2 regions of the Cellulosimicrobium sp. PMB13 genome follow, and region 2 is predicted to be linked to the other one. Evidence: predicted binding sites of a transcription regulator. Region 2 holds the regulator's gene; the other holds the start of a gene.

Region 1 (15,488 bases), 2.0 Mb from region 2:
GGGGCAGCATCGCCCGAACGTCGCCGCAGGCCCTTGTGCGCGGGGGACGACGCCCTATTGTTCAGGGTGGTCCGCCGTGTGCCGGTCCCGTGCCCGACGACGTCCCTCGCCTCAGGCGGGGACGCGGCGTCGGCCCCCGGGCCGGGTCGTGACGGGCCACGAGCGCGCATCCTGCCGCTCTCCGCTTGTCCCCCAGAGGAAGGTAGACCGTGGCGCGATCCACGAGGACGAAGGGACGGACGACCGCCAGCGGGCGCCGTCGCTTCTTCGACTACCCGCGTTCGCGCGTCAAGGGCTTCCGTCGGTGGCTGCCGTCGTGGCGCGTCGTCGTCGGGACGATGCTGACCGGCGTCGCGCTCGTCGCGGGCGTCCTCGTCGCCGCCTGGTACACGACCGACGTCCCGAGGACGCTGCCCGACATCGACAACCAGACGTCCACCGTCTACTGGGGCGACCAGACGACGGAGATGGGTCGGTACGCGGTCGAGGACCGCGTGATCGTCGACTACGCGGAGCTGCCGAAGTACATCGGGGACGCCGTGGTCTCGTCCGAGGACCGCACGTTCTGGACCAACTCGGGTGTCGACATCCGGGGCATCGGCCGCGCCTTCCTGAACAACCTCACGAGAGGCAGCCAGCAGGGCGGCTCGACGCTCACGCAGCAGTACGTCGAGCGGTACTACATGGACACGACCACGGACTACGCGGGCAAGTTCAAGGAAGCCATCCTCGCGCTGAAGATCACGCAGCAGCAGGAGAAGTCCGAGATCCTGGGGAACTACCTCAACACCATCTACTTCGGTCGCGGCGCGCACGGCATCCAGGCCGCGGCGCAGAAGTACTACGGCGTGGACGCCGCCGACCTCACCGTGTCGCAGGCGGCGATGATCGCGGGCATCATCCCGAGCCCGACGAACTGGGACCCCGCGAACAACCACGACCAGGCGGTGCACCGCTGGAAGCGCACGCTCAATCAGATGGAGGAGGACGGGCACATCTCCGCGGCGGACCACCAGGCGGCGCTCGCCGGCGGGTTCCCCGAGGCCGTCGAGTACGCGAAGTCGAACCTCTACGAGGGCCCCACGGGCTACCTGCTCGACATGGTCGAGAGCGAGCTCGAGGCCAACGGGATCCCGAAGGATGCGCTCCAGACCAAGGGATACAAGGTCACGACGACGATCGACCCGGCGCTCCAGCAGGCCGCGGTCGCGACGGCGCAGTCGGTCCCCGAGGACGCGTCACCGAACCTCAAGGTGTCGATCACGTCGATCGACCCGGCCGACGGGTCGATCCGGGCGCTCTACGGCGGTCCGGACGCGGTCGAGCAGCCCTTCAACACGTCGGTCGACGCGCGCGCGCAGGGCGGCTCGACGTTCAAGCCGTTCACGCTCATCGGCGCCCTCGAAGAGGGGCACACGCTCGACGAGCGCTTCGACGGGAACAACGACCTCGAGATCGAGGGTTTCACCGATCCGGTGACGAACTTCAGCGGCGTGCCGTACGGGAACATCGACCTCGTCAAGGCGACGGCGAACTCGGTCAACACCGTGTACGCGGCCCTGAACTCGGAGATCGGCCCGGAGAAGACGGTGGACGTCGCGACCCGCGCCGGGATCCCCGCCGACACCCCCGAGCTCGGGCCCGTCTACTCGAACGTGCTCGGCACCGCGTACCCGCACCCGCTCGACATCACCAGCGCCTACGCGACGTTCGCCGCCCAGGGCATGCGATCGACCCCGCACATCGTGGCGTCCGTCGTCGACGCGCAGGGACGGCTCATCTACGAGGCGCCCGGGGCGGACGACCGCACGAAGGCGTTCGAGCCGGATGTCATGGCCGCCGCGACGTACGCCATGACCCAGGTGGTCGAGGCTCCCGGCGGCTCCGGCAACCCGGCGCAGGCGCTCGAGCGCCCGGTCGCCGGCAAGACGGGGACCTCCAACACCAACCGGTCGGCGTGGTTCGCGGGTTACGTGCCGCAGCTCGCCACCGTGGTCGGGCTCTACCAGGTCGCCGACGACGGTGTCTCCGAGGCGCAGATCACCCCGTTCGGTGGCTGGGAAGAGATCACCGGTGGTACCTGGCCGGTCGAGGCGTGGACGTCGTACATGCAGGCCGCGACGGCGAACATGCCCGTCCAGGAGTTCCCCGCGTACACCCCGCCGAAGAAGCCGCAGCCGACGGAGACACCGACCGAGACCCCGACGGAGACGCCGACCGAGGAGCCCACGGAGGAGCCGCCGCCGGTCGAGCAGCCGGAGAACGTCACCGTCCCGGGCGTCGTCGGCATGGAGCAGGGCGCCGCGCGCTCGGCGCTCCAGGCAGCCGGGCTCAAGGTGCGGGTCACCGAGGAGTTCTCCGACCAGCAGCCGCGCGGGTACGTGCTGAGCCAGTCGTCGATGGCGGAGGTGCCACCGGGCTCGACGATCTCGATCGTCGTGTCGAAGGGACCGGACCCGGCGACCCAGCCGACCGAGGAGCCGACCGAGCCCGAGCCGACCGAGGAGCCGACGGACGGCGGGACGGAGCCGCCCGACGGCGGCGGCGGCAACAACGGCGGTGGCAACAACGGCGGCGGGGGCGGCGGCTGACACCGTCGCGCCTCCAGCCCGCGGATTTCCCGGGCCCCGCCCCGTGCGGGTAGCCTGGGGAGCTGCTGTCCGCGCTGCCGCACGCCCACCTGGGCGAGCGACGTCGTCGGGCAGCAGTGCGCGAGAGCGCACAGCAGTGCATGAGAACCCTCCTGTCACGGATGGACCGTGACCGCGAAGACCAGAGGAGGTGGGTTACCCGCATGCGCCAGTACGAACTGATGATCATCCTCGACCCCGAGATCGAGGAGCGCACCGTCGCCCCGTCGCTCGACAAGTACCTGTCGGTCATCAAGACCGACGGCGGCACCGTCGACAAGGTGGACATCTGGGGTCGTCGCCGCCTGGCGTTCGACATCAAGAAGAAGTCCGAGGGCATCTACGCGGTCGTCGACTTCACCTCGACGTCCGACACCGCCAAGGAGCTGGACCGTCAGCTCGGCCTCAACGAGGTCGTGCTGCGCACCAAGATCCTGCGCACGGACGCTCGCTGACCCTCCCCGCACCCCCTCTCGGCCCTCGTCCACGGGTCGTCCCCACGCCGTAGCGCGTGTGGGCGCCGCGTGATGGGATGGGCCGACGCGCGAGCGGCGAGAGATCGTACGAGTCGAGACACGACGCCGACGACACCGACGAACCACGAAGGAGCAGGCCATGGCAGGTGACACCGTCATCACGGTGATCGGGAACCTCACGGGTGACCCTGAGCTGCGCTTCACCCCTGCGGGTGCGGCGGTGGCCAACTTCACGGTGGCGTCGACGCCGCGGACCTTCGACCGCCAGTCGAACGAGTGGAAGGACGGCGACACGCTGTTCATGCGCTGCTCGATCTGGCGCGAGGCCGCGGAGAACGTCGCGGAGTCGCTGACGAAGGGCATGCGCGTCATCGTGCAGGGCCGTCTCGTCCAGCGCTCGTACGAGACCCGTGAGGGAGAGAAGCGCACCGTCGTCGAGCTGCAGGTGGACGAGATCGGTCCGTCCCTGCGCTACGCCTCCGCGAAGGTCACCCGGGCCCAGCGCTCGGGTGGCGGTGGCGGCGGCAACTTCGGCGGCGGCGGTGGCGGCTTCGGAGGCTCCGGCGGAGCCTCCGGCGGTGGCGGATTCAGCGCTTCCGGCGGCGGTCAGCAGCAGAACGACCCGTGGGCCACGGCAGGCCCCGCGTCGTCCGGTGGTTCGTTCTCGGACGAGCCCCCGTTCTGACCGTCCGCCTCACCCAGAACACCCGACATCTGGTGCCTGACGCCGCGTGAGCGGCCAGGGCGCAGATCGCACCTTGTAGAGGAGCAACACCATGGCGAAGCCTGTGGTGCGCAAGCCCAAGAAGAAGTCCAACCCGCTGAAGTCGGCCAAGATCGAGTCGGTCGACTACAAGGACACCGCGCTGCTGCGCAAGTTCATCTCCGACCGCGGCAAGATCCGCGCGCGTCGCGTGACCGGCGTCTCCGTCCAGGAGCAGCGCCAGATCGCCCGTGCGGTGAAGAACGCCCGCGAGATGGCTCTGCTGCCGTACACGTCGACGGCTCGCTGAGCAGGAAGGGGAAGAACTCATGGCCAAGCTGATCCTGACGCACGAGGTCACCGGTCTCGGTGAGCCCGGCGACGTCGTCGAGGTCAAGGACGGGTACGCCCGCAACTACCTCGTCCCGCGCAAGCTCGCCACGCCGTGGTCGAAGGGCGCCGAGTCGCAGGTCTCCGCGATCCGCAAGGCGCGCAAGACCCGCGAGATCGCGTCGCTCGACGACGCGAAGGCGATCCGCGACTCGCTGCAGTCGAAGCCGGTCGTCGTCGAGGCGAAGGCCGGCGCTGCCGGTCGTCTCTTCGGCGCCGTGACGACGGCGGACATCGCGTCCGCGGTCGCCGCTGCCGGCTCGTCGGTCGACAAGCGCAAGATCGAGATCGGTCAGCCGATCAAGGCGACGGGTGACTACACGGTCTCCGTCCGCCTGCACCCCGAGGTCTCCGCGACCGTCGCGGTGAAGGTCGTCGCTGCCTGATCCCGCAGTACCCCTGAGCCCTCGGGCTCGGACGTCGAAGGCCCGGTCCCTCTCCGGAGGGGCCGGGCCTTCGTGCGTCGCGAGCCCGTGCGCGTCGTCAGCACTGCACCGGCCTCTGGACCTGTGGGGTGCTGACAGCTCTGGGGCCCTCAGGGTTGTCAGCGCTGCGCGGGCTCAGGGACCCGTGAGGTGCTGACACCTCGCGCGGGTCAGGCGGTGCCGGTGACCATCCAGCGCGAGCCGCGGGCGCGGAGCCCGGTGGTCACGGCACGCGCTGCCATGAAGACCCCCGCAAAGGCGAGCCAGAGCCACGCGAGCCCGGCCGCGCCGTCGGGCGCCCAGTGCCGGACGGCGAGAGCGAACGGTACGTAGACGACGAGCGTGAGCATGCCCGCCCAGGCGAGGAAGCGGCCGTCGCCGGCGCCGATGAGGACACCGTCGAGGACGAACACCCAGCCGGCCATGGGCAGGAGCAGGCCGCAGACGGCCATGCCGAGGGCGACGGCGGTCCGCACGTCGGGGTCCGACGTGAAGAGGAGCGCGAACCACCAGCCGCCCGCCGCCATGACGAGACCGAGGAGAGCCCCGGCCGCGACACCCCACTGCAGCGTGCGGCGCAGGACCGCGCGGACGCGAGGGACGTCGTCGGCGCCGAGGCCGTAGCCGACGAGCGCCTGCGCGGCGATGGCGAGCGCGTCCAGCGCGAACGCGGCGAGCCCCCAGACGGAGGCGACGACCTGGTAGCCCGCGAGCGTGACCTCGCCGAGCCCGGTGGCGACGAAGACGGTGAGGAGGATCGCGAGGCGCAGCGAGAGGGTGCGGACGAAGAGCGGCGTGCCCGCGAGGACGTTGGCCCAGATGCCGCCGGCTGCGGGACGCAGGGCCGCGCCGCGGCGTCGGGCACCGCGCACGACGACCGCGACGAGGATCGCGCCCATGCCGAGCTGGGCAACGGCCGTGCCGATGCCGGACCCGGCGATCCCCAGGCCGACGCCGTAGACGAGGACGACGTTGAGCACCGCGTTGGCCGTCGCGCCGCCCGCCGCGACCCACAGGGGCGTGCGGGTGTCCTGGAGCCCGCGGAGCACGCCCGTGGAGGCGAGGACGAGGAGCATGCCGGGGAGGCCGAAAGCCGACCAGCGCAGATACACGACGGCGTGTTCCGCGACGTCGCCCGTCCCGCCCATCGCGCCGACGGCCCAGGGCGCGGTGATCCACAGGAGGCCCGCGAGCAGGATCCCGAGGCCGAGCGCGAGCCACAGCCCGTCGACGCCGGACTGCAGCGCCTCACGCTCCTGGCCGGCGCCGAGGCGTCGCGCGACGGCGGCCGTGGTCGCATACGCGAGGAAGACGCACAGGCCGACGAGCGTGACGAGCAGCGTCGAGGCGAGGGACAACCCGGCGAGCTGTGCGGTGCCGAGGTGTCCGACGACGGCCGAGTCGACGAGGACGAAGAGCGGCTCCGCGACGAGGGCGCCGAGGGCAGGCACGGCGAGGGCGAGGATCTGCCGGTCGAGCAGCGACCGGCGTGTCGTCGGCGTGTCGTCGAACTTTCTTTCGTCCACACCCCTGAGGGTAGTGAAAGGGCTGGTCAGGCGGGCTCCGGCCGCCTGTACACAGGGATATCCCCTCGTTGTCCACATGGTTGTCCACCGGGTGTGCACAGCACGAGGGGGTGTGTCCACAGGCTGCCCCCCGTCTGTCCACCGGCCTGTGCACAGGCACGTTTGCGGTGCCCGGGAGGCGGATCTAGTGTCGCGGGGTCGTGCCTGTCGGATCAGAAGGTGCGGCCACCGGGACAGTCGTGTGGGTGGCCCGCTGTAGAACACGTGTACGACGCGGGCGATGCCCGGGGCGCCCCCGAGAGGGCCGTGTCCCCGGGGGAACGAGGGGCGCATGTCGATCGACGAGCTCGAGGAGAGCTACGGGGGATCCGGTCACTCCGGGTTCGACCGCACGCCGCCTCAGGACGTCGCGGCCGAGATGAGCGTCCTCGGCGGCATGCTGCTCTCCAAGGACGCGATCGCCGACGTCATCGAGCAGATCCGCGGCAACGACTTCTACCGCCCGGCGCACGAGCTTGTCTACGACGCGATCATCGACCTCTACGGTCGCGGCGAGCCGGCGGACGCCATCACCGTCGTCGCGGAGCTGACGAAGCGCGGAGAGCTCCAGCGGATCGGTGGAGCCCCGTACATCCACGACCTCATGGCGGGTGTTCCGACCGCCGCCAACGCCGGGTACTACGCGCGCATCGTGCGCGAGCGCGCGGTGCTGCGCCGCCTCGTCGAGGCCGGGACGCGCATCGTCCAGCTCGGGTACGCGACCGACGGCGGCGACGTCGACGAGATCGTCAACAACGCCCAGGCCGAGGTGTACGCCGTCACCGAGCGGCGGACGACGGAGGACTACGCGCCGCTGTCCGACATCCTGGGCCCCACGTTCGACGAGATCGAGGCCGCGCAGGGCCGCGGCGAGGGCATGACCGGCGTGCCGACCGGGTACTCCGACTTCGACCGGCTGACGAACGGGCTGCACCCGGGTCAGATGATCGTCGTCGCGGCGCGACCGGCCATCGGCAAGGCCCTCGCCCTCGACACGCCGCTGCCCACGCCGTCCGGCTGGACGACGATGGGGGACGTAGCCGTCGGCGACCTGCTCGTCGCGGCCGACGGGACGCCGACCCGCGTCGTCGCCGCCACCGAGGTGATGGTCGGACGCCCCTGCTACGAGGTCGAGCTCGACGACGGCACCGTGATCGTCGCGGACGCCCAGCACCAGTGGGTGACGTCGACCCGTGCGCAGCGTCGCGTGGTGCGCGGTGGCGAGACGCCTGAGTCGTCCGTCCGCACGACCGAGGAGATCGCCGCCACGGTGAGGTGCACCACGGCGGACGGGCGTGTGAACCACTCCATCGCGACGGCGGCCCCGTTGGCTCTCCCGGAGGCCGAGCTGCCGATCCATCCGTACGCCCTGGGTGTCTGGCTGGGTGACGGGAGCTCACGTCGGGCAGAGTTCACCTCTGCCGATCCTGAGATCGCGATGCGGATCGAGGGCCTGGGCTACTCGACGGAGCCGACCGACGACCAGCTGCGTGCCCTCGGTGAGGCGGCGACGTCGCGCATTCCGGAGCCGTACCTGCGGGCCAGCGAGGTCCAGCGACGAGAGCTGCTGGCGGGACTCCTGGACGCGGACGGAACGGTGGACCCCACGGGCAGCGTGCAGATCACGCTGACCAACGGGCGCCTCGCGTCCGAGACGCGGGAGCTGGTGCACACGCTCGGATATCGCACGGGCTGGTCGACGAGGGCGGTGAAGGGTCGGAGCGAGGCGTCATCGACGGCCTACACGATCACCTTCACGACAGATGACGACGTCTTCGCGCTGGAGCGCAAGCGCCTCGTCCACAAGGACCGACGTCGCCCGGGCACCGCGAGGCTGACGTCACGCTTCGTCGTCGACGTGCGGCGGGTCGAGTCGGTGCCGGTGCGTTGCGTCGAGGTCGAGCACCCCTCCCACCTGTACCTGGCGGGTCGGTCGATGGTGCCGACGCACAACTCCGTGCTCGGCATCAACGTCGCGACGCACGCCGCGGTGCACCACCAGATGGCGTCCGTCATCTTCTCCCTGGAGATGAGCCGCAACGAGATCACGATGCGTCTGCTCGCGGCCGAAGCACGGGTCCCGTTGACGCGCATGCGCTCCGGCAAGATGGACGACGGCGACTGGCAGAAGCTCGCCGGCACGATGGGCAAGGTCGCCGAGGCGCCGCTGTTCATCGACGACTCGCCGAACATGTCGCTCATGGAGATCCGCGCGAAGTGCCGGCGGCTCAAGCAGCGCCACGACCTCAAGCTCGTCGTGATCGACTACCTCCAGCTCATGTCCTCGGGCAAGCGCGTCGAGTCGCGACAGCAGGAGGTCTCGGAGTTCTCGCGTGCGCTCAAGCTGCTCGCGAAAGAACTAGAAGTCCCGGTTATTGCCATCTCTCAGCTGAACCGTGGTCCGGAACAGCGCGGCGACAAGAAGCCGCAGATGAGCGACCTTCGTGAGTCCGGCTGCCTGACCGAGGACACGAAGATCCTGCGCGCCGACACGGGCGCCGAGACGACGATGGGAGAGCTGTTCGCCCTCAACGCCAAGGACGTCCCGGTGTGGGCGCTCAACGATCGTCTCCAGTACGTGCGCCGGCACCTCACGCACGTGTTCCCGACGGGCGTGAAGCCCGTCTTCCGGATGCGGCTCGCGTCGGGCAAGGAGGTCGAGGCGACTGCGAACCACCCGTTCCTCACCTACGACGGCTGGACGCCGCTCGGCGAGCTCGAGGTCGGTTCGCGCATCGGTGTTCCGCGCCACGTCCCTGGTCCCGAGCGGAACGCCGAGTGGGACGACCGGAAGGTCGTCATGCTGGCCCATCTCCTCGGTGACGGGTCGTTCGTCAAGCGTCAGCCGATCCGCTACGCCTCGATCGACGAACGAAATCTCACGGCCGTCAGTGAGGCGGCCACGGCGTTCGGGATCACCCCCATCCGTGACGAGTACGCGGCCGCGCGATGCACCACGCTGCGGCTCCCGGCGCCGTACCGGCTCGCCCGTGGTCGACGGAACCCGATCGCCGAGTGGCTGGACGAGATGGGTCTGTTCGGCGCGCGGAGCCACGAGAAGTTCATCCCGACGAGCGTCTTCCACCTGCCGAAGCGTCAGATCGCGCTCTTCATCAAGCACATCTGGGCGACTGACGGCTCGGTGACCGTGAACGAGAACGGACGCAGCGGGCGTATCTACTACGCCTCCACCTCGCGTGAGCTCGTCGACGGCCTGTCGCGGCTCCTGCTCCGGTTCGGCATCTCGACGCGGCTACGCCGGACGACGCTCAAGGGCGACTACCGCCCCGGCTACTCGCTCGACGTCAGCGGTGTGGACGACCAGCGCCGGTTCCTCCAGGAGATCGGCGTGCACGGAGACCGCGGCGACATCGCCGAGAAGCTGTTGGCGATCATCCGGGATACGCGTTCGAACACCAATGTCGACACCGTACCTCGCCAGGTCTGGGAGGACGTGCGCGAGATCCTCGTCGAGCGTGGCATGACGCAGCGGGAGTTCGCTTCGGCGATCGGCACCCAGTTCTGCGGGAGCGCTTTGTGGAAGAACGCACCCTCCCGGCACCGGCTCGGCAAGATCGCGGCGGTGCTCGAGAGCGAGGAGCTCGAGATCATGGCGGTCAACGACCTGCTGTGGGACGAGGTGGTCGCGATCGAGCCGATGGGGGAGAAGCAGGTCTTCGACGCCACGGTGCTCGACGGTCACAACTTCATCGCCAACGGGATCGCGGCGCACAACAGCATCGAGCAGGATGCGGACGTGGTGATCTTGCTGCACCGTGAGGACGCCTACGAGAAGGAGTCGCCGCGTGCCGGCGAAGCAGACCTGATCGTGGCCAAGCACCGTAACGGCCCGACGGACACGATCACCGTGGCGTTCCAGGGGCACTACCAACGCTTCGCCGACATGCAGATGTAGTCGCCCACGGGCATGTCGAGATGCTGTCGAGATGCAGGCTACTTTGACCGATCCTCCGTCTGGTTGAACCGGCGAGATGCCCGCGGCTTGCAGCTTCGCACCGAGGGAGACGCCGCGTGCCCACGCCGGTGGGCGCGGACACGCGGCGACTGGCCGCGTCAGACTGCGCCGATCTGATCGAGCTCTCCGAGGTCTGCGGCGGAGAGGGGGAGGTTGGCGCGCGCGACGTTCTCCCTCAGGTGCGCCACGGACTTGGTGCCCGGGATGAGCAGGATGTTGGGCGAGCGCTGCAGCAGCCAGCTCAGCGCCACCGCCGTCGGCGTCGTCTCCAGTCGTCGTGCCACGGTGGAGAGGGTGGAGGACTGCAGCGGTGTGAAGCCGCCCAGCGGGAAGAAGGGCACGTAGGCGATTCCGTCACCGGCCAGCTCGTCGATCAGCGCGTCGTCGGCCCGGACGGCGAGGTTGTACATGTTCTGTACCGACACGATCGGGGCGATCGATCGCGCCTCACGGACCTGCTCAGGGGTGGCGTTGCTGATACCCAGGTGGCGGATCAGGCCCTCCCGCTGCAGGTCCACGAGGACTCCGAAGGAGTCGGCGATGGGCTCCTGGACGGGGCCAGTGGCGTTGCCCAGCCGCAGGTTGACCACGCTCAGCGCGTCGATGCCGAGGGACTCGAGGTTGTCGTGCACCTGGCGGCGCACGTCCTCGGGTCGTCGGGCGGTGGGCCAGCCACCCTGGGCGTCTCGCGTCGCACCGACCTTGGTGACGACGTGCAGCGAGTCGGGGTAGGGCTGCAGAGCCTCGCGGATGAGCTCGTTGGTGTCCCGTGGCCCGTAGGCATCGCTGGTGTCGATGTGGGTGATGCCCAGGTCGACGGCCTCACGCAGGACGGCGAGGGCGCCGTCGTGGTCGGCGGGCGGGCCCAGCACCCCCGGGCCGGCGAGCTGCATCGCGCCGTACCCGAAGCGGGTGACCGGCAGGTCGCCCAGGGTCCAGGCGCCACCGGGAAGCGTGGTCGAGATGTTCGTCAAGGTGCTGCCTTTCGGATCGGAGCGCTCGGGCGAGCCGCTCGGCATGCCATGATCCGAGCAGTCGGTCACCAGACGGAAGGAGGCACCTCAAAGTGCGTAAGGCACCAGAGGTGTCGGGAGAGGAAGCGATTGTGACGATGACCGCCGCGCAGCAGCGCGCGCTGGCGAAGGTGGAGTACGACGCCTTCCTCGCCACCTGCCCGAGCCGGCAGCTGCTCGACCGGCTCTCCAACAAGTGGGTGACCCTGGTCCTCGCGGCCCTGGGCGACGCCTGCTCGGCGCCCGAGGACGCAGCTCGGCCGATGCGCTTCTCGGAGCTCTCCCGGCGCGTGGCCGGTGTCAGCCAGAAGATGCTCACGCAGACGCTGCGCTCGCTGGAGCGGGACGGCCTGGTGACCCGGACCGTCGTCGCGACGGTTCCGGTCACGGTCTCCTACGAACTGACCGAGCTCGGACTCTCGCTCCAGGAGACGATGCGCACCCTCAAGTCCTGGGCGCAGGACCACATGGACGACGTGTTCACCCACCGAGAGGATTACGACACCCGAGCGGCGTGAGCGAGTCCACGCCGTCCTCCGCTCCGCGTCGCCCACCAGAGGGCGCGTCGGTGCCGTAGGCACAGCACCTCGAGCTCATAGCGGAGGTCAGACGGCGAAGGTCACCCCGGTGAGTCGTTCGCTCTCGGTCCAGAGCCAGGCGCCGACCTCGGGGTCTGCCGCGACTCGTGGGACGTTCGCCGGCGCGGGGGCACCAGACATCTGGTCACGGCCAGCCGGACCGTAGAACGTCCCACCGAGGGCGTCGTCGCTCGTCGCTGCGTACAAGGTCGGCCAGGACGCGCCCTCGGCCGAGCCCATCAGGAGCCGCTCGGCGAGTGAGGTGACCGCACGTGCCACCGGGTTGCCGCCGTGGCGCTGCAGACCGGTCATGGCCGCGCCCGGGTGCACGACGATGGAAGCGACCTTGCGCCCCGCCGCCCTCGCTCGCCGATCGAGCTCGAGGGCGTAGACCGCGTTGGCTCGCTTGGACTTCGCGTACGCGCCCATGGGGCGGTAGCGGACCTCGCTCTGGAGGTCGCGGAGCCTGCCCGACGGCCAGCGTGACGCGATCGCGGTGACCGTCACGACGCGTGCGGAGCGGGAGCGGAGCACGGCCGGCCAGACCTGCGCGTCGAGTGCGAAGTGGCCCAGGTGGTTGGTGCCGAACGTCGTCTCGAACCCGTCTGCGGTCGTGGTGCGTTCGGGCAGGTTCATCACCCCGGCGTTGTTGATCAGCAGATCGATGGTCTCGTGCTGCGCGATCCGGGTTGCGGCCTCGCGCACCGAATCCAGGTCCGCGAGGTCGACGACGACGGTCCCCAGGACGGCCGACGGCGCGGTCACGCGGATCGCGTGGGCCGCTTCGACAAGCTTGACCTCACTGCGCCCGGCGAGCAGGACTCGCGCACCGCGCTCCGCGAGAACACGGGCAGTCTCCAAGCCGATACCGCTGTTCGCCCCTGTCACGAGGGCGGTGCGACCAGCCTGATCGGGGATGTGTTTCGGGGTCCAGCGCTTCATCGACGACTCCTTACTGAAGGTTCATTCACTAACTCTCCGAGAATGGGGCGCAGTGGCTCGCTTGTCAAATGAACGTTCAGTTATTAGGTTGGACGTGTGACGTCGGAACCACGCACGAGGGACCCCGAGGCAAAGCGGACGCGGCTGCTCGAGGCCTCACTCCGTGAGTTCGCCGAGGTCGGGCTCGCCGGTGCCCGGGTCGAGCGCATCGCCCGTCGCGCGAAGATCAGCCCTGGCCTCGTGTACTCGTTCTACGCCGGCAAGCAGGAGCTGTTCGACGGCGTCTTCGACGAGGTGGTCCACCGGACCGTCTCCGAGGTTCCGATCGACGCCGACGACCTTCCGGAGTATGCGGCCAGGCTGCACGACGCGAACCTCGCGCATCCCGAGGTCGTGCGGTTCCTCACCTGGTACCAGCGCGAACGGGGCGCCGCCGCGCAGCGTGACACCGTGACGGAGTCGATGCGGGAGAAAGTCCGCACGATCGCGGCCGCACAGGAACGCGGCATCCTCACTGGAGAGTTCAGCGCAGAACAGGTGCTGGCGCTCGTGCTGACGATCGCCACCATGTGGGTCCAGCAATCCGAGGACGTCACGGCCCTCGTCCCCCCGGCGGCGCAGCGCCAGACGATCAAGGACGCCGTGGCTCGCCTCACCGCGCCTCAGGACGTGTCTCCGTGACTGTCCCGGACGCATCGCCGCCCGTTCTTGCTCCGTGGGTGTAGCCCACGGGGAGTCGTGCCGGTGGCCGAGCATGCCCCTCGCGCGTCGAGAGGCGTGCATCAAGCAGGACCCGAGAGGAACCACCCGGCGCCACGCGACCAACGACGCCGGACCTGCGACTCGGCCGCCAGGGACGGCAGGGTCAGCGCACCGGACCGACCAGGCTGCCGAGCAGCATCCCCGTCCCGGCCAGCACCCCGAGCCGGTACCGCGACGTGCTCATGAGACCAGCGCGAGACGCTTGGTGAGCCGGGTGACCTGATTGCGCGGACCGTGCAGGATGACGCCCACGTACTCGATCTCCTCGCTCGGTGTCGCGGCCAGCGCCTCCTCGTACTCCGGGTAGGTGCGCGAGCGGCGCGCGACCTCGTTGAAGCCGACGACGGTCAGGTCCTCGCGCGCGGCCGCGGCCGCGTGGAGCTCGGCGAGCTGGTCCCCGGACGCGGCCAGCGTGGGGACGGGCACCGGGTTCAGCCCTGCGTGCGTCGCCCCGGATGCGTCCGGCCCGTCGGGCGCGACGGAGTCCGTCAACCGTCCACCCAGGGCCAGACCCAGTACCGCCGCGGCGTTCGCCGCGTGCGCGCGCGACAGGTCCTCGCGAAGCACCAGAACGATCTTCAGCATGTGCATCCTTTCCACCCAGGAGCATTCATTCGACCAGCAGGACGGCAACACACTAGACACCTGAAACCAGGTAAGAGCGCTGCCGGCGAATTTCGTTCGGCGAGGAGAGGTAGCCTCGACGCGTGGACGAACTTGATTCGGCGATCATCACCGAACTGCAACGAGATGCACGGCAGACCAATCGTGAGCTCGCCCGGCGCCTGGGCGTCGCGCCCTCGACCTGCCTCGAGCGCGTGCGCGCGCTGCGCGCCCGCGGGGCGATCCTCGGCTACCGGGCCGTCATAGCGCCCGCGACCTTGAACCGCGGCGTCGAGGCGTTCGTCTCCACCCGCCTGCGCCCGCTCAGCCGTTCAGTCATCGACTCGTTCAAGGCCGCCACGATCGAGATGCCCGAGGTCCTGGCCGTCTACGTCATCGCCGGCGAAGAGGACTTCCTCATCCATGTCGCCGTCCCCGACCTCGCACGGCTCCACGACTTCCTCGTCGACCGCCTCAGCCAACGCCGCGAGGTCCTCAGCTTCCGAAGCCAGATCGTCTACCAGAGCGCGCACAAGGAAGTCATCGAACGCCTCCCCGAATAGGACCCTCCGGTTCTGGCACCACCAGGTGCTACCTCGTTCGCTCTCCGAGGCCTGTGCGACGAAGCGTAACCACCGTCACCGTCGACGGGTGCGTCGACGGTGACGACGCCCTTCATCAGGCGCGTCCGCACGAGCCCTCGACCGTGCTTCCGCGGCCCGCTTCGCGCGGCGATCCGCCCATGCAGCGATCGTCGCTTCGACGTCCCGCGGCATGGTGACCAGGGGCGGCCCGGCGGCCGGCTGGTAGCGGCCGCGAAGCACTCGCCTGTTGAACTCCTCGATCTCGTGACGCACGTCCGCCTCGCTCCACATCTCGTCGAGGCGTTCATCCAGTGCGGCGTCTTCCTTGCGCAGCTGGAACGAGGCCGGCAGCAGCACGAGCCTCTCGCGCTTCAGGAGGTTCTTCAGCCACCAGACGGGGTCGTGGCGGTCAGGCATGTCGAGGGGTTTGCCGCTGCCGGGCAGGTTGTCGAACTCGCCTCGTTCGATCGCCCTCCGAACATGCATGTCAGCCAGCAGCGCGATCGCCACCTCGTCGTCGATGGCGACCGCGTACGGGTTGAAGAACGCGGGTGGTGGGTGCGGGTCAGCCATCGTCGCTCCGTCCCGTGGTGTGCACACGCCTGGTTTGCCATACGCTTGTATTGTGTCACGCGTATTGCCAACGCGAGGGGGAACGGTGCCGAAGCTCGTGGACCACCAGGAACGACGCGAGGTGATCGCGCACGCACTGTGGCGGGTCGTCGACCAGCACGGCTGGACCCGGGCGACCCTGCGTGAGGTCGCCCGCGAGGCGGGCGTCTCGCTCGGGCAGCTCCAGCACTACTTCGTGTCCCGTGCGGCGATGCTGACCTTTGCGATG
Region 2 (15,488 bases):
GCCCCGGTGCGGGGCGCGGCTCCTGTGCGAAGACCGCTCGGTGGCCTGGGCCGCCGGCGCGACCGTCAGAGCGGGCGGACGTTCTCCGCCTGCGGGCCCTTGGGGCCCTGCGTGATCTCGAACTCGACCCGCTGCGCCTCGTCGAGCGTGCGGTACCCCTGCGTCTCGATCGCCGAGTAGTGCACGAAGACGTCGGCACCCCCGCCGTCCTGCGCGATGAAGCCGAAGCCCTTCTCGGCGTTGAACCACTTCACAGAACCCTGCGCCATGCTGTTCCTCTGACCTTCTGTCCGTCCGGGACATCAGCGAGCGGACCCTTCGTCCACCCCGTGCGCCGCAGGACGACGTGCCACGTCCCGCTCCGACGGGCCGGCCCCGAGGGCCGGCACGACGTCCGTCCGGGCCGCCGATCACACGGCGACCCGTGCGACCGGCACCGGACATGCACACGCTCGTCACTGCAACGGACGACAGTCTGGCACGGACGATGTGGGATGTGCCACGCAGAATCGCGACGCCTCGTGCCGATATGTCGTGACATGGCGCGGCGCGCGCTGTCAGTCCCCCTGCTGCGCGAGGAAGCGCTCGAACTCGGCACCGAGCTCGTCCGCGGTCGGGATGGGCGCGGTGTCCGCGAGCAGGCTCGTGCGGCCCACCGCGCGCGCGAACGCGTCGTACTGCTCCTCGAGCGCGCGGACGACGGCGGCGACCTCCTCGGAGTCGTGCACCTGACGCTCGACCTCGGTCGTCGCGTCCAGGGCCGCCTCGGCGAGGTCGCCCGTGGCCAGGTCGAGGCCCGTGAGGCGCTGGACGTGCTCGAGCGCGACCACCGTCGCGGGCGGGTACGCGGACTGCGCGAGGTAGTGCGGGACGTGCACCGTGTAGCCGACCGCGTCGTGGCCAGCCTGACCGAGGCGCAGCTCGAGCAGGGCGGCCAGGCTCGCCGGCACCTTCACCGTCCCGAACCACGACGCGTGCTCCGCGACGAGCTCCGGGCGCGTCGCGTGGGCGGTCACGGAGAGCGGGCGCGTGTGCGGGATGCCCATGGGGATGCCGTGGATGCCTACGGTCAACGACACGCCGAGCCGGTCGACCACGCCGCGCAGCGCGGCGACGACACGTTCCCACTGGAGGTCCGGCTCGGCGCCGTGCAGCAGCAGGAAGCCCGTCCCCTCGGCGTCGCGCACGTGGTCGACGACCAGGTGCGGGTCGTCGTAACCGGACCACCGGTCGGTGCTGAACGTCATCGTCGCGCGCTTGGAGCGGTAGTCGAGGAGCTGGTCGACGTCGAACGTCACCAGCCGGGTGACCTCACCCCGGTCGAGCAGGTGCTCGACCGCTCGCTCGCCGGCGTTCCCCGCGTCCACGAAGCCGGTGATCGCGTGCACCAGCACGGGACCGGCACCCGGCTCCGGGGCGCTCGGCCACAGGCGCGCGACCGCGTCCTCGTCGAGCTCGTAGATCTCCCGGGGGTCCTGCATCCGTCCTCCTCCGTCACGTCCCACGCCGTCCGCCGTCGTGCGCGGAGGCCTGTGGTGGACAACGCGCCGCCCCGGCGGATCCTTCCCGGCACCGACGCTGCGCAGGCCCGACGGCGCAGCGCCGGACGCGGTCAGCGACCGGGCAGCCGCACCACCGAGACGAAGAAGTCGTCGATCTGCCGGACGACGTCGATGAAGCGGTCGAAGTCGACGGGCTTCGTCACGTAGGCGTTGGCGTGCAGGGAATAGCTGCGCACCACGTCCTCCTCGGCCTCCGACGTCGTGAGGACCACGACGGGGATCTGCCGCAGCACGTCGTCGGCCTTGAGCTCCGCGAGGACCTCGCGGCCGTCCATGCGCGGCAGGTTGAGGTCGAGCAGGATCAGGTCGGGCGTCGGGGCGTCGGCGTGCTCGCCCTCCTTGCGCAGGAACGCCAGCGCGCTCACGCCGTCGGAGACGACCGACAGCCGGTTCGTGACCTTGTGGTCCTCGAACGCCTCGCGCGTCATGAGCACGTCGCCCGGGTCGTCCTCGACGAGCAGGACGTCGATGGGCTTCGTGCCGTGGCTCATGCGGTGGTCTCCTCGTGGTCGCGGCCCGTCCCCGGGCCACCGTCGTCGGTGCGAGCGTAGCCGACCTGCGCGTGGACGTAGGCGTGGGCCAGCGTGAAGCGGACCGTCGTGCCGCCCTCGCGCGGCTCGATCCAGATACGACCGCCGTGGTACTCGACGATGCGCTTGCACAGCGCGAGCCCGATCCCCGTGCCCTCGTAGACGTCCTTCGCGTGCAGGCGCTGGAAGATGACGAACACCCGGTCCGCGTACTGGGGGTCGATGCCGATGCCGTTGTCGGCGACCGAGAGCTCCCAGTGGGTGTCGCGTGCGAGGACGCCCACGTGGACGACGGGGCCACGGTCCGGCGACCTGAACTTCAGCGCGTTCCCGACGAGGTTCGCGAGGAGCTGCTGGAGCAGCGCAGGCTCGCCGACCACGACCGGCAGCGGGTCGTGCGTGACCGTGGCGCCGCTCGCCGCGATCGTCTCCGACAGGTCGTCGAGCACCGTCTCGAGCGACGCCTCGAGGTCGACGTCGACCCGTTCCGTCCCCGTCCGGCCGACGCGCGAGAACCCGAGCAGGTCCTGGATGAGCCTCTGCATGCGCTTGGCACCGTCGACGGCGAAGTCGATGTACTGGTCGGCCCGGTCGTCGAGCTCGCCGCCGTACCGCTTCTTGAGCAGCTGCGTGAAGCTCGCGACCTTGCGCAAGGGTTCCTGGAGGTCGTGCGAGGCGACGTACGCGAACTGCTCGAGATCACGGTTCGAGCGCTCGAGCTCGCGGGTCTGCTCCTCGAGCAGCTCGTGTGCGCGCGCGGAGTCCGCGTGGGACGCCTTGATCTCGGCGACCTGGGCGACGAGCTCGACGCGCATGTGCTCGACGTCCTGCGCGAGGTCGGCGATCTCCGCGGGCCCGGACGTGACGACGGGCTCGTCGAGCTGGCCCGAGCTGACGAGCCGCACCCGGTGCGCGAGCTGCGCCACGGGCTCGGTGACCCACCGCTTGAGGCACACCCAGAGGATGATGCCCACCGCGAGCGCCGCGCCGACCAGCACCAGGACGCTGCCGAACAGGACGCGGCTCCACCGGTCCAGGGCCTCGACGGCCTCCGCCCGCTCCGCGCGCAGGTCGTCGACGTACCGGCCGGTGGCGGCGCGCGCCTCGGCGAAGAGCGCGGCCCCTTCGGCGCGCTCCACCCGCGTCACCGTGCCGGGGCCGGCGCGCCCCGTGGACTCGATCGCGGGCTCGGCGTAGTCGGTGAACCACGCCTCGACCGCGCGCAGCGCCTCGTCGTGCGCGTCGGCCAGGCCGTCCCCCGAGCGGAGGCGCGCGAGGTCCCCGGGATCGGCGATCGCGACCGTCCCGTCGACCCCCACGGCACGCGCGTAGGCCTCGAGCGCGGTCTCGTCGCCGGTCGCCGTGTAGGAGCGCACCGCCGACTCGGTGTCGAGCAGCGCGACGAACGACGAGTCGGCCTGGGTGACGGCGTCGAAGTACGGCCCGGTGATCTCGTCCTGGAGCGTGAGCACGCGCGAGAGGGCGAGCGCCGACGTCGTCACGACGCCCAGCAGGATCACCCCGGCGACGACCAGCGCCCACCCGAGCCGACGCCGCAGGGTGGGCGCCTTGCGGACCGCGCTCACCGCGCCCACTCGTCGGAGTCGGCGAGCGTCGCCGTGCGCTCGGCGGGGACCGGCGCGTCGTCGCCCGCCCAGCCGATGACGAGCAGGGCCGCGTCGTCGGCGAGCGGCCCGCCGTGCAGGTCGCGGACCCGGCGGAACACGCGCTCCACGATGCCCTCGGTCCCCTGCTCGAGGGCCGTGTCGACCGCGCGCCGCAGACCCTCGACGCCGATGCGCTCCGGACGCGCCGCGTGCGCCGTGGCCGCGGGGTCCTCGACCGTCGCCTCGACGAGCCCGTCCGTGTAGAGCATGAGCGCCCAGCGGCCACCGAGCTCGACGCGCTGGGCGGACCACCCGCCGGCGACGGGGATCCCCAGCGCGCGCCCGCGTGCGGTCGGCGGGACCTCGGTCGCGCTCTCCTGGAGCAGGAGCGGCGCGAGATGACCGGCGAGGTGGATGTCGGCGAACCGTCGACCGGGGTCGACGACGACCTGGCAGAGCGTCACGAAGACCTCCGGGCGTGCGCGCTCCGGGACGAGGACGCGCTCGAGGAGGGGCAGGATCGCCGCGGGGTCGGTGTCGGACAGGACGATGGTGCGCCACGCCGTGCGCAGCGTCGCGCCGAGCGCGGCCTCGTCCGGCCCGTGCCCGGCGACGTCGCCGATGACGCACAGCACGGAGCCGTCGGGGCGTTCGACGGCGTCGTAGAAGTCTCCGCCGAGCAGCCCGTTGCCCCCCGGGACGTAGCCCACCATGACCGCCAGGCGCTCGTCCTGCACCAAGGGCTTGGGCAGCAGCGCCCGCTCGAGTCGCGCGGTCTCCGCGGCGCGGACCTCGCTGCGGTAGAGCGCCCGCTGCTGCTCCTCCGACTTGCGCCGCTGCACGGCGTACCGGACGGAGCGGCCGAGCAGGTCCGGGCCCACCTCGCCCTTGACGAGGTAGTCGTCGGCGCCCGCCGCGACGGCCTGGACTCCCAGGTCGATCCCCGAGTGGCCGGTGAGCACGACGAGGGCGGGCGGACTCGTGCCCGCGCGCAGGCGCTCGACGCCGCCGAGGCCGACGGAGTCCGGCAGACCGAGGTCGAGGAGGACGCAGTCCACAGGTCGTTCCCGGAGCATCTCGAGAGCGAGGTCGAGCGTGGTCGCGCGGTGCAGCTCGACCTTGAGGCTCGCGTCGGAGAGCAGCTCCTCGACGAGAAGGGCGTCGCCGTCGTCGTCCTCCACGAGAAGGATCCGCAGCACGTCGGACGGCGCGAGCACGGACCGGACCGGACCGGCGGCTCCCTGACCGGTGCTGCCCGTCCCGCCGGGACCGGAGGTCCCCGCGACCGGGCCGTGCCGGACCTCGCCGGTCACGACGTCCGCTCCCGACCAGTCGCCATGGCCACCGATCCTAGCGGGCCCGCCGGTCCGGTCCCGGGACGGCGGCCTGGGCGTGCCGTGAAGGGTCATGGGGTGGGCCATAATGGACGGCCGCGTCACGGCAGGTGGCACGCGGACGGACGAGAGGAAGACGTGGGACGTTCGGACGAGCTCCGGCTCGAGCAGGAGGTCGTGGACATCCTCTACGCACGTCTGGACGAGCTGCGTGCCGCGTCCCGTGCGCGCCTCGACGCGGTCCGCCGGTCAGGGCCGTCCGGGTCGCCCCAGAACCGCAGCGAGCGCGACGCGTTCGCGACGCTCTACGAGGACCGGGTGGCGCAGCTCGACGCCGTGGAGGACCGGCTGGCCTTCGGCCGGCTCGACCTGGAGGACTCCACGCGCCGGTACGTGGGCCGCATCGGGCTCACCGACGCCGAGCACACGAGCCTGCTGACGGACTGGCGCGCACCGGCCGCGCAGGCGTTCTACCGCGCGACCGCGGCGCACCCCGACGGCGTCGTGCGCCGACGTCACCTCGTGACCCACCGCCGCGAGGTCACCGGGATCGAGGACGAGCTGCTCGACCTCGACGCGCCCGCCGACGTCGCGGGCTCGACGCTCTCCGGGGAGGGCGCCCTCCTCGCCGCGATGGCAGCGGGCCGCACGGGCCGGATGGGCGACATCGTCGCGACGATCCAGGCCGAGCAGGACGCGATCATCCGCTCCCCGCTCGGCGGGGCGCTCGTCGTCCAGGGCGGACCGGGGACGGGCAAGACCGCGGTCGCGCTCCACCGTGCCGCCTACCTCCTCTACGCGCACCGGCGCGTGCTCGAGCGCTCGGGCGTGCTGCTCGTCGGCCCCAGCCTGTCGTTCCTGCGCTACATCGACCAGGTCCTGCCGTCCCTCGGCGAGACGGGCGTCGTCAGCACGACCATCTCCGACCTCCTTCCCGGCCTCGTCGCGGACGGCGAGGAGGACCCGCGCGTCGCACAGGTCAAGGGGCGGGCCGTCATGGCGACGGCGGTGCGTCGCGCCGTGCGCGCGCGCGAGCGCGTCCCGGCACAGGACGTGCCCGTCCGGCTCGACGGGCACGACCTCGTCATCCGCCGCCGCGACGTGCGCGACGCCATCGCCAAGGCACGACGCACGCACAAGCCGCACAACCTCGCGCGCGTGACGTTCGTCCGCGACATGCTCGGGCGCCTCGTCGACCAGTACGCCGCGCGGCTCGGCGAGCCGCTGGTCGGCGAGGACCGCACGATCGCGCTCGAGGACCTGCGGTCGCACCACGACGTCCGCGTCGCGCTCAACCTCGCCTGGCTGCCCATCACCCCCGAGCGGCTGATCGAGGACCTGTACACCAAGCCGCACCGCCTCGCGGAGGCCGCCCCCGAGCTCTCGCCCGCCGACCGCCGCCTGCTCGGACGGCCCAAGGGCTCGCCGTGGACGGCGGCGGACGTCCCTCTGCTCGACGAGGCGGCCGACCTGCTGGGCGAGGACGACCAGGCCGAGCGCGCCGAGGCGGCGGCGCGGTCCGCGGAGCGCGCGCGCGACCTCGAGTACGCGCGCCAGGTGCTCGAGTCGTCCGGTGCGGGCGGCGGGATCGTCGACGCCGACGTGCTCGCGGAGCGCTTCGCGGCGAGCGGGCCCCGGCTCACCACGGCCGAGCGCGCTGCGCAGGACCGGAGCTGGACGTACGGGCACGTCGTCGTCGACGAGGCGCAGGAGCTCTCGGCGATGGCGTGGCGGATGCTGGTGCGCCGCTGCCCGACGCGGTCGTTCACGATCGTGGGCGACGTGGCGCAGACGTCGTCGCTCGCGGGCGCCCGCTCGTGGGCCGGTGCGCTCGACCCGGTCCTGCGCGACGCCTGGCGTCTCGCCGAGCTGACGGTCAACTACCGCACGCCGGCGGCCGTCGCGGACGCCGCGCGCGAGGCGGCCGTCGCCGCGGGCCTGCCCGTCTCGCCGCTCACGTCGGCGCGCGAGGTCCCCGACGCGCTGCGGTACGTCCCGGTCGCCGACGGCGCGGTGGACGGCTCGGGCGGGGCGGGCGCGCCGGTCCCGGGCGACGCCGTCCTCGACGCGGTGCGCCACGAGGTGGCGTCCGCCCGCGCGGCGTTCGTCGGGAGCGAGGCGGGACGCGTCGCCGTCGTGGCGACGGCACCGGCCCTCCCGGCGGTGCGGGCGGCGCTGGGTCTGGCCGACCCGGGCCGGCGCGCGGACCCCGACGCTCCCGTCGTCGTCCTCGACCCCGTGCAGGTCAAGGGGCTCGAGTTCGACGCGGTCGTCCTCGTCGAGCCGGCCGACGTGGCCGGGGGCGCCTCGGGCGCCTCCGACCTCTACGTCGCGATGACGAGGCCCACGCAGCGTCTCGTGGTGGTGCACGCCCGTCCCCTCCCCGCAGGGCTCGGCTCCCGGTAGACGCCCGTTCACGTCGTCCCGAGGGCCAAGACCCGTTTGGTCCGTACCGCGGACGGGGCGCACCATGGGGGTGTGCTACGCGCCCTCCTCCTCGAAAACCTGCACCCGCTCGCCGCCTCGAACCTCGAGGCCGCGGGGATCGACGTCACCGTCCGCACCGGAGCGCTCGACGAGTCCGAGCTGATCGACGCCCTCCAGGGCGTCCACCTGCTCGGCATCCGGTCCAAGACGAACGTCACCGCGACCGTGCTCGAGAACGCACCGGACCTCGTCGCGCTCGGGGCGTTCTGCATCGGGACCAACCAGATCGACCTGCGGTCGGCCGCGGCCCAGGGCGTGGCAGCCTTCAACGCCCCGTTCCAGAACACGCGCTCCGTGGTCGAGCTCGCGCTCGCCGAGATCATCGCCCTCACGCGCCGCCTCACCGAGCGCGACCGGGCGCTGCACGACGGCGTCTGGGACAAGTCCGCCGAGGGCGCCCACGAGGTCCGCGGGCGCACGCTCGGGATCGTGGGCTACGGCAACATCGGCACGCAGCTCTCGGTCGTCGCGGAGAACCTCGGCATGTCCGTCGTGTTCTACGACACGGCGGAGAAGCTCGCGCTGGGCAACGCCCGCCGCATGGACACGCTCGACGAGCTGCTCGAGACGGCGGACGTCGTGACGCTGCACGTCGACGGCCGTGCCGGGAACGCCGGCATGTTCGGGGCCAAGCAGATCGCCCGCATGCGACCGGGCGCGATCTTCCTCAACCTGTCGCGCGGTTTCGTCGTCGACTACGACGCGCTGCGCGAGGCGATCCTGTCGGGGCACGTCGCGGGAGCAGCTGTCGACGTGTTCCCGGAGGAGCCCAAGCGCAAGGGCGACTCGTTCCACTCGGAGCTCCGCGGCCTGCCGAACGTCATCCTCACCCCGCACATCGGCGGGTCGACCGAGGAGGCGCAGGAGGCGATCGGGCAGTTCGTGTCGTCGAAGCTGCGGGACTACCTCACGACCGGCTCGACGACGCTCAGCGTCAACGTGCCCAACCTCGCGCTCGAGCAGACGACGGGGATCACGCGCATCACGCACCTGCACCGCAACACACCGGGTGTGCTCGCGGCGGTCAACGCCACGCTCGCCGAGCACGGCACCAACATCGAGGGACAGCTCCTCGCGACGCGGGGCGACCTCGGCTACGTCGTCACGGACGTCGGCTCGCGTGTCGAGCCGGCCGTCGTGAGCGCGCTCGCCGACATGGAGCAGACGATCGCCCTGCGCGTCCTGGACTGACCGGGCGCTCGACCACCGGGTGCGAAGGTCCCCGTCACCGGGGACCTTCGTCGTCTGCGCACCGGTGGGGCCGCGGTGCCACGATGGAGCATGACCGGATACACGGACGACGCCGCCGAGGTGCTCGACACCACGACCTGCTGGGCGTTGATCGACGGCACGCACGTCTCCCGGCTCGCCGTGAGCGTCCAGGGCGAGCCCGACATCTACCCCGTGAGCGTGCGCGCGCACGACGGCACGCTCACCTTCCGCACCATCCCGGGGACCAAGCTCGCGACGCTCGTCACGAACGACCGCGTCGCCCTGGAGTGGGACGGGGTCGAGGAGGACTCCGCGTGGAGCGTCGTCGTGCGCGGGACGGCGCGCCGCCTCGACTCGGCGGAGCAGGTCGCGGCAGCGGGCTCGGTGGTCGAGCCGCTCGTGCCCCTCGTGGACGTCCCGACCGAGGAGTGGGTGCGGGTCGACCCGCACGCCGTGAGCGGGCGCCGGTTCCGCCGGGCCGCCGGGACCGGCGGAGGACGCCGGGCACCGGCCACCTGACGCGCGCGCCACCCGACGCGCGCTCCTGACGACCCGCGCGGCACGTCGCCCGTGTCCGGAGACGACGACGGGACCCGGCCGCACTCGGCGGCGCAGGTCCCGTCGGACGGCTCGAGCGGTCAGCCGGACTTGCGGCGGAAGGTGCGCTGCACCGGACCGACGGTCTCCGACCCGTGCACGGAACCGGTGTTCGACTCCCCGTCCGCAGACCGGTGCCGCGCGGCGTTCTTGCGGTCGAGCGCCTCGCGGAACTTCGCCTTGGCCTCGTCGCTGGGTGCCGTCTCGGCTGCTGGGCGCTGCTGGTCGGACGCCATCGCGTTCTCCTCGTCCTCGGGGTCAGGTGGGTTCGGCCGGGATCGCGTCCCGGCCGAGGTCGCATGCTCGCGAGCCCGACGGCGCGGGCTCCCTGCCAGCCTCCCCTACGCCCGGCGCCGGCGCCAGTCCTTTCCCGGCCGCCGCCTCGGGTAGCGTCGTGGACGTGCCCCGTACCGCTCCCGACGACGCCTCTCTCGCCGGCCCCGGCGACCTGCCGCACCGACGGCTCGGCCGCACCGGGCTGACCCTTCCCGCGCTCTCCCTCGGTCTCTGGCAGAACTTCGGCGAGGCCGACGCGTTCGCGACGCAACGAGAGATCGTCCTGCACGCCGTCGACCGGGGCGTGACGCACGTGGACCTCGCGAACAACTACGGCCCACCGGGAGGGGCGGCGGAGTCGTCGCTCGGTCGCCTCCTCGCGCGCGACCTGCGGCCCGTCCGCGACGAGCTCGTCGTGACGACCAAGGCGGGCTACCGCATGGGACCCGGTCCCTACGGGGAGGGTGGTTCGCGCAAGTACCTCTTGTCGTCCCTCGACGCGTCGCTGCGCCGGCTCGGCCTCGACCACGTCGACGTCTTCTACAGCCACCGCTTCGACCCGACCACCCCGCTCCACGAGACCGTCGGCGCGCTCGGGGCCGCGGTGCGCTCGGGGCGCGCCCGCCACGTCGGGATCTCGTCCTACTCCGCCCGGCGCACGCGCGAGGCGCTGCACGTCGCTGCCGAGCTCGGGGTCGAGCTCGTCGTGACCCAGGTCTCGTACTCGATGCTCAACCGGTGGATCGAGGTCCCGGACGCGTCGGGAGAGAGCGTGCTCGACGTCGCGGCGGACGCCGGACTGGGAGTCGTCGCGTTCTCGCCGCTCGCGCAGGGCATGCTCACGGACCGCTACCTGCGCGGGACACCGAGAGGCTCGCGCGCGGCACGCGGCGGACCTCTGCGCGGTGAGTTCCTCTCGGAGGAGAACCTCGAGCACGTGCGACGGCTCGACGCGCTCGCACGCTCGCACGGCCGCTCGCTGGCCGCCACGGCGATCGCCTGGGCGCTGCGCGACGAGCGGGTCACGTCGGTGCTCCTCGGCGCGAGCTCGACGCGCCAGCTCGACGACAACCTCGCCGCGCTCGCCGCGCCGGCCCTCACCGACGAGGAGCTCCGCGCGGTCGAGTCGGTCCCGGCGGACACCGGCATCAACCTCTGGGCGGCCCGCTCCAGCGACCTCTGACTCCCGGCGCGCCCGCGCGCGTGGCCCTGGCGCGTCCGCGCGGGCCGGTCAGCGCGTCGGGGACGTGGCGTCCACGCCGTCGGCCGTCCCGTCGACCTCGCCAGCACCGTCGGCACCGTCGCCGTGCACGGCCGCGTCGCCGGTCAGCCCGGTCAACCGGGCTGCGGTCCGCTCCTCGCGCTCGACGCGCAACGACGTGATGGCGCTCTCGAAGTCCTCGAGGGAGTCGAACGCCTGGTACACGCTCGCGAACCGCAGGTACGCGACCTCGTCGAGCTCGCGGAGCGGGCCGAGGATCGCGAGACCGATCTCGTACGCGTCGAGCTCGGCGCTCCCGCTCGCGCGGATGGTCTCCTCGACGCGCTGGGCGAGGAGCGCGAGGTCGTCCTCGTTGACAGGTCGGCCCTGGCACGCCTTGCGGACGCCGTTGACGATCTTCTCGCGCGAGAAGGGCTCGGTGACGCCCGACCGCTTGACGACGGACAGGCTCGCCGTCTCGATCGTCGTGAACCGGCGGTTGCACTGCGGGCACTGGCGCCGGCGACGGATCGACGCGCCGTCGTCCGACGTCCGCGAGTCGACGACACGCGAGTCCGCGTGGCGGCAGAACGGGCAGTGCATGGCGGCTCTCCTCGGCTGGGTCCCGGCACCCCGCAGGGCGAGGGCGGCGCGACGAACGTATGACGCCGCCCCACGACGGTGCAACACGCCGGGGCCGTACCGACGCAGCGGCCGCGGGAGCGAGCCGGGCCGAGGAACGCAGAACGGGGGCGACCGTTGCCGGTCGCCCCCGTCGGGACGCCCCCGTCCCCATCTCGCGCGCGACTCGCCTCGCGTGCGCCGACGTGCTCACAGGTCGCGGATGACCGCGGACCCGCCTCCTGCCCGGCCCCCCAGCCCGGCGAGTGAGGTGACACTAACTTAGGTCGACCTAAACGTAGAGCGCAACCCCAGGAACGCCACGAGCCGTCCGCGACCAGGTGTCGTAGGTCACAGCAGCGACGCGAGTCACTCGTCGACCGGGAGCACGAGCCGCTGCCCGGCCTGGAGACCCGATGACGACAGGCCGTTCAGCTCGACGATCCGCGCCACGACGTCGCGCAGGTCCTCGCCGGGCGAGGCGAGAGCCGCAGCATGGTCCCAGAGGGTCTCGCCCGCGGCGACGACGTGCACCCGGACCTCCTCGGGCTCCCCCGCCGAGCCCGCGACGGCGCTGCCCACGCGGGCGCCCAGCAGGACCAGGAGCGCCACGGCGACGACGAGGACGATCCGCCCTCGCCGCGTGAGTCGCAGCGGCGCGTCGGCCGAGACCTCCGTCGACGACCGCGCGCCACCCTGGCCGCGCCGCACGGGTCGGTCCTGCCGCTCCGGCTGCTCGGCCAGACCGCCGAGGCCGCCCCACGTCACACTCGTCATCACTACCTCCGTCCCTCGCCGGCGCCGGAGCGCCTTCCCCGGTCGCTCCGACCCGGCGAGGTTGCGTCGTCGACCCGAGAGCGGATCGAACACCTGTGCGTAGAACACCTGTACGAAGGTCTACCACGATCCGCCCACGGAGTCGAGACATGCTCGAACAGATGTTTGATTCACGGTGCTCTCTCCCCTAACCTGGGACCAGGTCGGTTCGCCGGACATGTCCACCGACAGGTCTGGCCCGGAACGCCTCCCGCCAGGGACGACGCACCGGATCAGGTCGACCGGTGCCCCCGGCCGCGCCGGGCGCACCACGACGAGGAGGCGGCGTGCCGTACGGGGAGGACTCCTCCCGGCAGGGCGCCGACCGTGAGGCGACGAGGGCGGAGACCACGATGGCGGGACGAGGCAGGGACACGAGCGGGGGGCTCGCCGAGGTGCGCGAGCTTCCCGACGGCACGGCGGGAAGCGACGGCCTGACGCCACGGCAGCGCCTGGTCCTCGACACGATCCGCTCCTGCGTCGAGCAGCGCGGGTATCCCCCGAGCATGCGGGAGATCGGTGAGGCCGTCGGCCTGACGAGCCCGTCCTCGGTCAAGCACCAGCTCACCACGCTCGAGCGCAAGGGGTACCTGCGCCGGGACCCGAACCGTCCGCGCGCCATCGAGGTCGTGCAGCCGGACGACGGCCGCCGTGCCGCGCCTCTCGTCCGTGTCCCCGACGAGCAGATGCACGACGAGGCCCACCCCGCGCCGTCCTACGTCCCCGTGGTGGGGCGGATCGCCGCGGGCGGCCCGATCCTCGCCGAGCAGGTCGTCGAGGACGTCTTCCCGCTGCCGCGCCAGCTCGTCGGCGACGGCGAGCTCTTCCTCCTGCGGGTGCAGGGCGACTCCATGATCGACGCCGCGATCTGCGACGGCGACTGGGTCGTCGTGCGCCGGCAGAACGTCGCGGAGAACGGCGAGATCGTCGCCGCGATGATCGACGGCGAGGCGACGGTGAAGACCTTCAAGCGGGGCGACGGCCACGTCTGGCTCGTGCCGCACAACGCCGCGTACGAGCCGATCGTCGGCGACGACGCACAGGTGCTCGGGCGCGTCGTGTCCGTGCTCCGCAGCCTCTGACCCGGCGGCACCGGCGGCACCGACCGGCCGTCACCCTGACGCTGCCCTCGCGACGACGGGCCGGTGATCCCCCTCGTGGGGTCACCGGCCCGTCGTCGTGCGGTGCTCCTACAGGCCGAACCGCCGCGCGACCTCGCGCAGCGACGCCGCGGAGCTCTGCAGACCGGCCAGCTCGGCGTCGGAGAGCGGAACCAGGACACGCTCGCTCGCACCCCGGCGGTCGACCAGCGTCGGGAGCGAGAGGCACACGTCCTCGATCCCGTGGTCGCCGTCCAGGAGCGTCGAGACGGGCAGGATCCGGTGCTCGTCGCCGAGGACCGCCTCGATGATGCGCGTCCCCGCGAGCCCGACGGCGTAGTTCGTCGCGCCCTTCCCCTCGATGATCCGGTACGCCGACTGCACCACCTCGCGCGCGATCTCCTCGCGCGCGTCCTCGGAGAGCGACGGGTGTCCCGCGATCCCGGGCCACTCGAGGAGCGGCACGCCGCCGATCGTCGCCGAGCTCCACAGCGGGATCTCGCTGTCGCCGTGCTCCCCGGCGATGTAGGCGTGGACGTTCTGGACCGCGACGCCGCAGTGCTGCGCGACGAGGAACCGCAGGCGCGACGAGTCGAGCACCGTCCCGCTGCCGAACAGGCGCTCGGGCGGCAGCCCGGAGAACTTCAGCGCCGCATAGGTCACGATGTCGACCGGGTTCGTCACCATGACGTAGACGGCGTCCGGGGCGACCTCGACGAGCCCCGGGAGGATCGTGCGCATGAGGCCGATCGTGCCCTCGGCGAGATCGAGCCGCGTCTGGCCCTGCTTCTGCTTCGCCCCCGCGGTCACCACCACGACGTCCGCGCCGGCGCACACCGCGACGTCGTCGGACCCCTCGACCTTCGCCATGGGCATGAACTGGATGCCGTGCTGCAGGTCGAGGACCTCCGCCTCGACCTTGGCCCGGTTGACGTCCAGCATGGCGACGGTCCGCGCCGCCCCACGCATGAGCGCCGCGTACGCGAGCGTCGACCCGACGGCTCCGGCCCCGACGATCGCCAGCTTCGTGGTCCGCGCTCCTGCCCTCGACCCGTGGCCTCCACGGCTCTCCTCAGGGGTGGGCAAGGTGGTGCCGGCGTCGATCATCGTGCCTCCGTCTCGTGGTCTTCGCTCAGCCTAGGGCGGCGAGGCGCCTCAGCGCAGCGGCAGCGACCTCGCGGTCGGTCGTCTGCCAGAAGCCGGGCATCGAGCGCGTGAGGAACGTGCCGTAGCGCGCCGTGACGAGCCGGGGGTCGAGGACCGCGACGACTCCGCGGTCTGTCGTGGAGCGGACGAGACGTCCTGCACCCTGCGCGAGCAGGAGCGCCGCGTGCGTCGCGGACACCTGCATGAAGCCGTTCCCTCCCGCGGCCTCGACGGCACGGGCACGCGCCGACCGCACGGGGTCGTCGGGCCGGGGGAACGGGATGCGGTCGATGAGCACGAGCTGGCACGACGGACCGGGGACGTCCACGCCCTGCCACAGCGACAGCGTCCCGAACAGGCACGTCGCCGGGTCGTCGGCGAACTCGCGCACGAGCGTGGGGAGCTGGTCGTCGCCCTGGCACAGCACGGGGACGTCGAGCCGCTCGCGCATCGCCTCGGCCGCAGCGACGGCGGCCCGCCGAGACGAGAACAGCCCGAGCGTCCGGCCACCCGCCGCCTCGACCAGCGCGGCGATCTCGTCGAGCTGGTGCTCGGTCGCGGCCTCTCGTCCGGGTGTCGGCAGGTGCTTCGCGACGTAGAGGATCCCCTGGCGCGGGTAGTCGAACGGGCTGCCGACGTCGAGGCCCCGCCAGGACGGCGCCTCCTCGCCGTCCGACGCGCTCCCGCCCAGCCCGAAGGTGCGGGCGACGGCGTCGAAGGTCCCGCCGAGGGCGAGCGTCGCGGACGTGAAGACCCCGGTGCGCTCGGTGAGGAGGTGGGTACGGATGAGACCCGCGACGCCGAGGGGCGCCGCGTGGAGCCTGCTCGCGCCCTCGCCGAACCGGTCGGCGGTCCAGCCGCCCTCGCCGGGCCGCGAGCACCAGAGGACGTCGTGCCCGGTCGGGTCCCCGGCCATCCGCTCGGCGACCTCGAAGAGCTGGAGCATCGCCGACTGCGCCATCTTCAGGCCCGTGTCCGGGGTCGCGGGCTTCTGGACGC

What was found. The regulator LexA, encoded in region 2, represses DNA repair genes until DNA is damaged. The targets are predictions, from matches to a motif close to TCGAACANNTGTTCGA.
Region 1: V5D56_RS03855 (replicative DNA helicase) is a predicted target of LexA. The motif match lies at 6,407-6,422, and genes of this name have one in related genera.

The regions. Positions count from the first base shown of each region.
Region 1 covers NZ_CP145910.1:779,685-795,172, reverse strand. Annotated here, with positions in the region: gene V5D56_RS03885 (transglycosylase domain-containing protein) at 210-2,591, shown strand; gene rpsF (30S ribosomal protein S6) at 2,795-3,085, shown strand; gene V5D56_RS03875 (single-stranded DNA-binding protein) at 3,246-3,791, shown strand; gene rpsR (30S ribosomal protein S18) at 3,883-4,119, shown strand; gene rplI (50S ribosomal protein L9) at 4,139-4,585, shown strand; gene V5D56_RS03860 (MATE family efflux transporter) at 4,795-6,150, opposite strand; gene V5D56_RS03855 (replicative DNA helicase) at 6,482-10,105, shown strand; gene V5D56_RS03850 (oxidoreductase) at 10,264-11,139, opposite strand; gene V5D56_RS03845 (winged helix-turn-helix transcriptional regulator) at 11,277-11,696, shown strand; gene V5D56_RS03840 (oxidoreductase) at 11,784-12,698, opposite strand; gene V5D56_RS03835 (TetR family transcriptional regulator) at 12,795-13,379, shown strand; gene V5D56_RS03830 (DUF2000 domain-containing protein) at 13,641-14,045, opposite strand; gene V5D56_RS03825 (Lrp/AsnC family transcriptional regulator) at 14,168-14,626, shown strand; gene V5D56_RS03820 (DUF1992 domain-containing protein) at 14,702-15,220, opposite strand; gene V5D56_RS03815 (TetR/AcrR family transcriptional regulator) at 15,318-15,488, shown strand, end outside.
Region 2 covers NZ_CP145910.1:2,780,628-2,796,115, reverse strand. Annotated here, with positions in the region: gene V5D56_RS12535 (cold-shock protein) at 66-269, opposite strand; gene V5D56_RS12530 (proteasome assembly chaperone family protein) at 558-1,481, opposite strand; gene V5D56_RS12525 (response regulator) at 1,613-2,053, opposite strand; gene V5D56_RS12520 (sensor histidine kinase) at 2,050-3,678, opposite strand; gene V5D56_RS12515 (PP2C family protein-serine/threonine phosphatase) at 3,675-5,012, opposite strand; gene V5D56_RS12510 (HelD family protein) at 5,172-7,439, shown strand; gene serA (phosphoglycerate dehydrogenase) at 7,512-8,711, shown strand; gene V5D56_RS12500 (pyridoxamine 5'-phosphate oxidase family protein) at 8,802-9,251, shown strand; gene V5D56_RS12495 (DUF5302 domain-containing protein) at 9,371-9,565, opposite strand; gene V5D56_RS12490 (aldo/keto reductase) at 9,730-10,788, shown strand; gene nrdR (transcriptional regulator NrdR) at 10,837-11,409, opposite strand; gene V5D56_RS12480 (LysM peptidoglycan-binding domain-containing protein) at 11,797-12,204, opposite strand; gene lexA (transcriptional repressor LexA) at 12,597-13,325, shown strand; gene V5D56_RS12470 (L-lactate dehydrogenase) at 13,434-14,450, opposite strand; gene V5D56_RS12465 (ATP-dependent DNA helicase) at 14,476-15,488, opposite strand, start outside.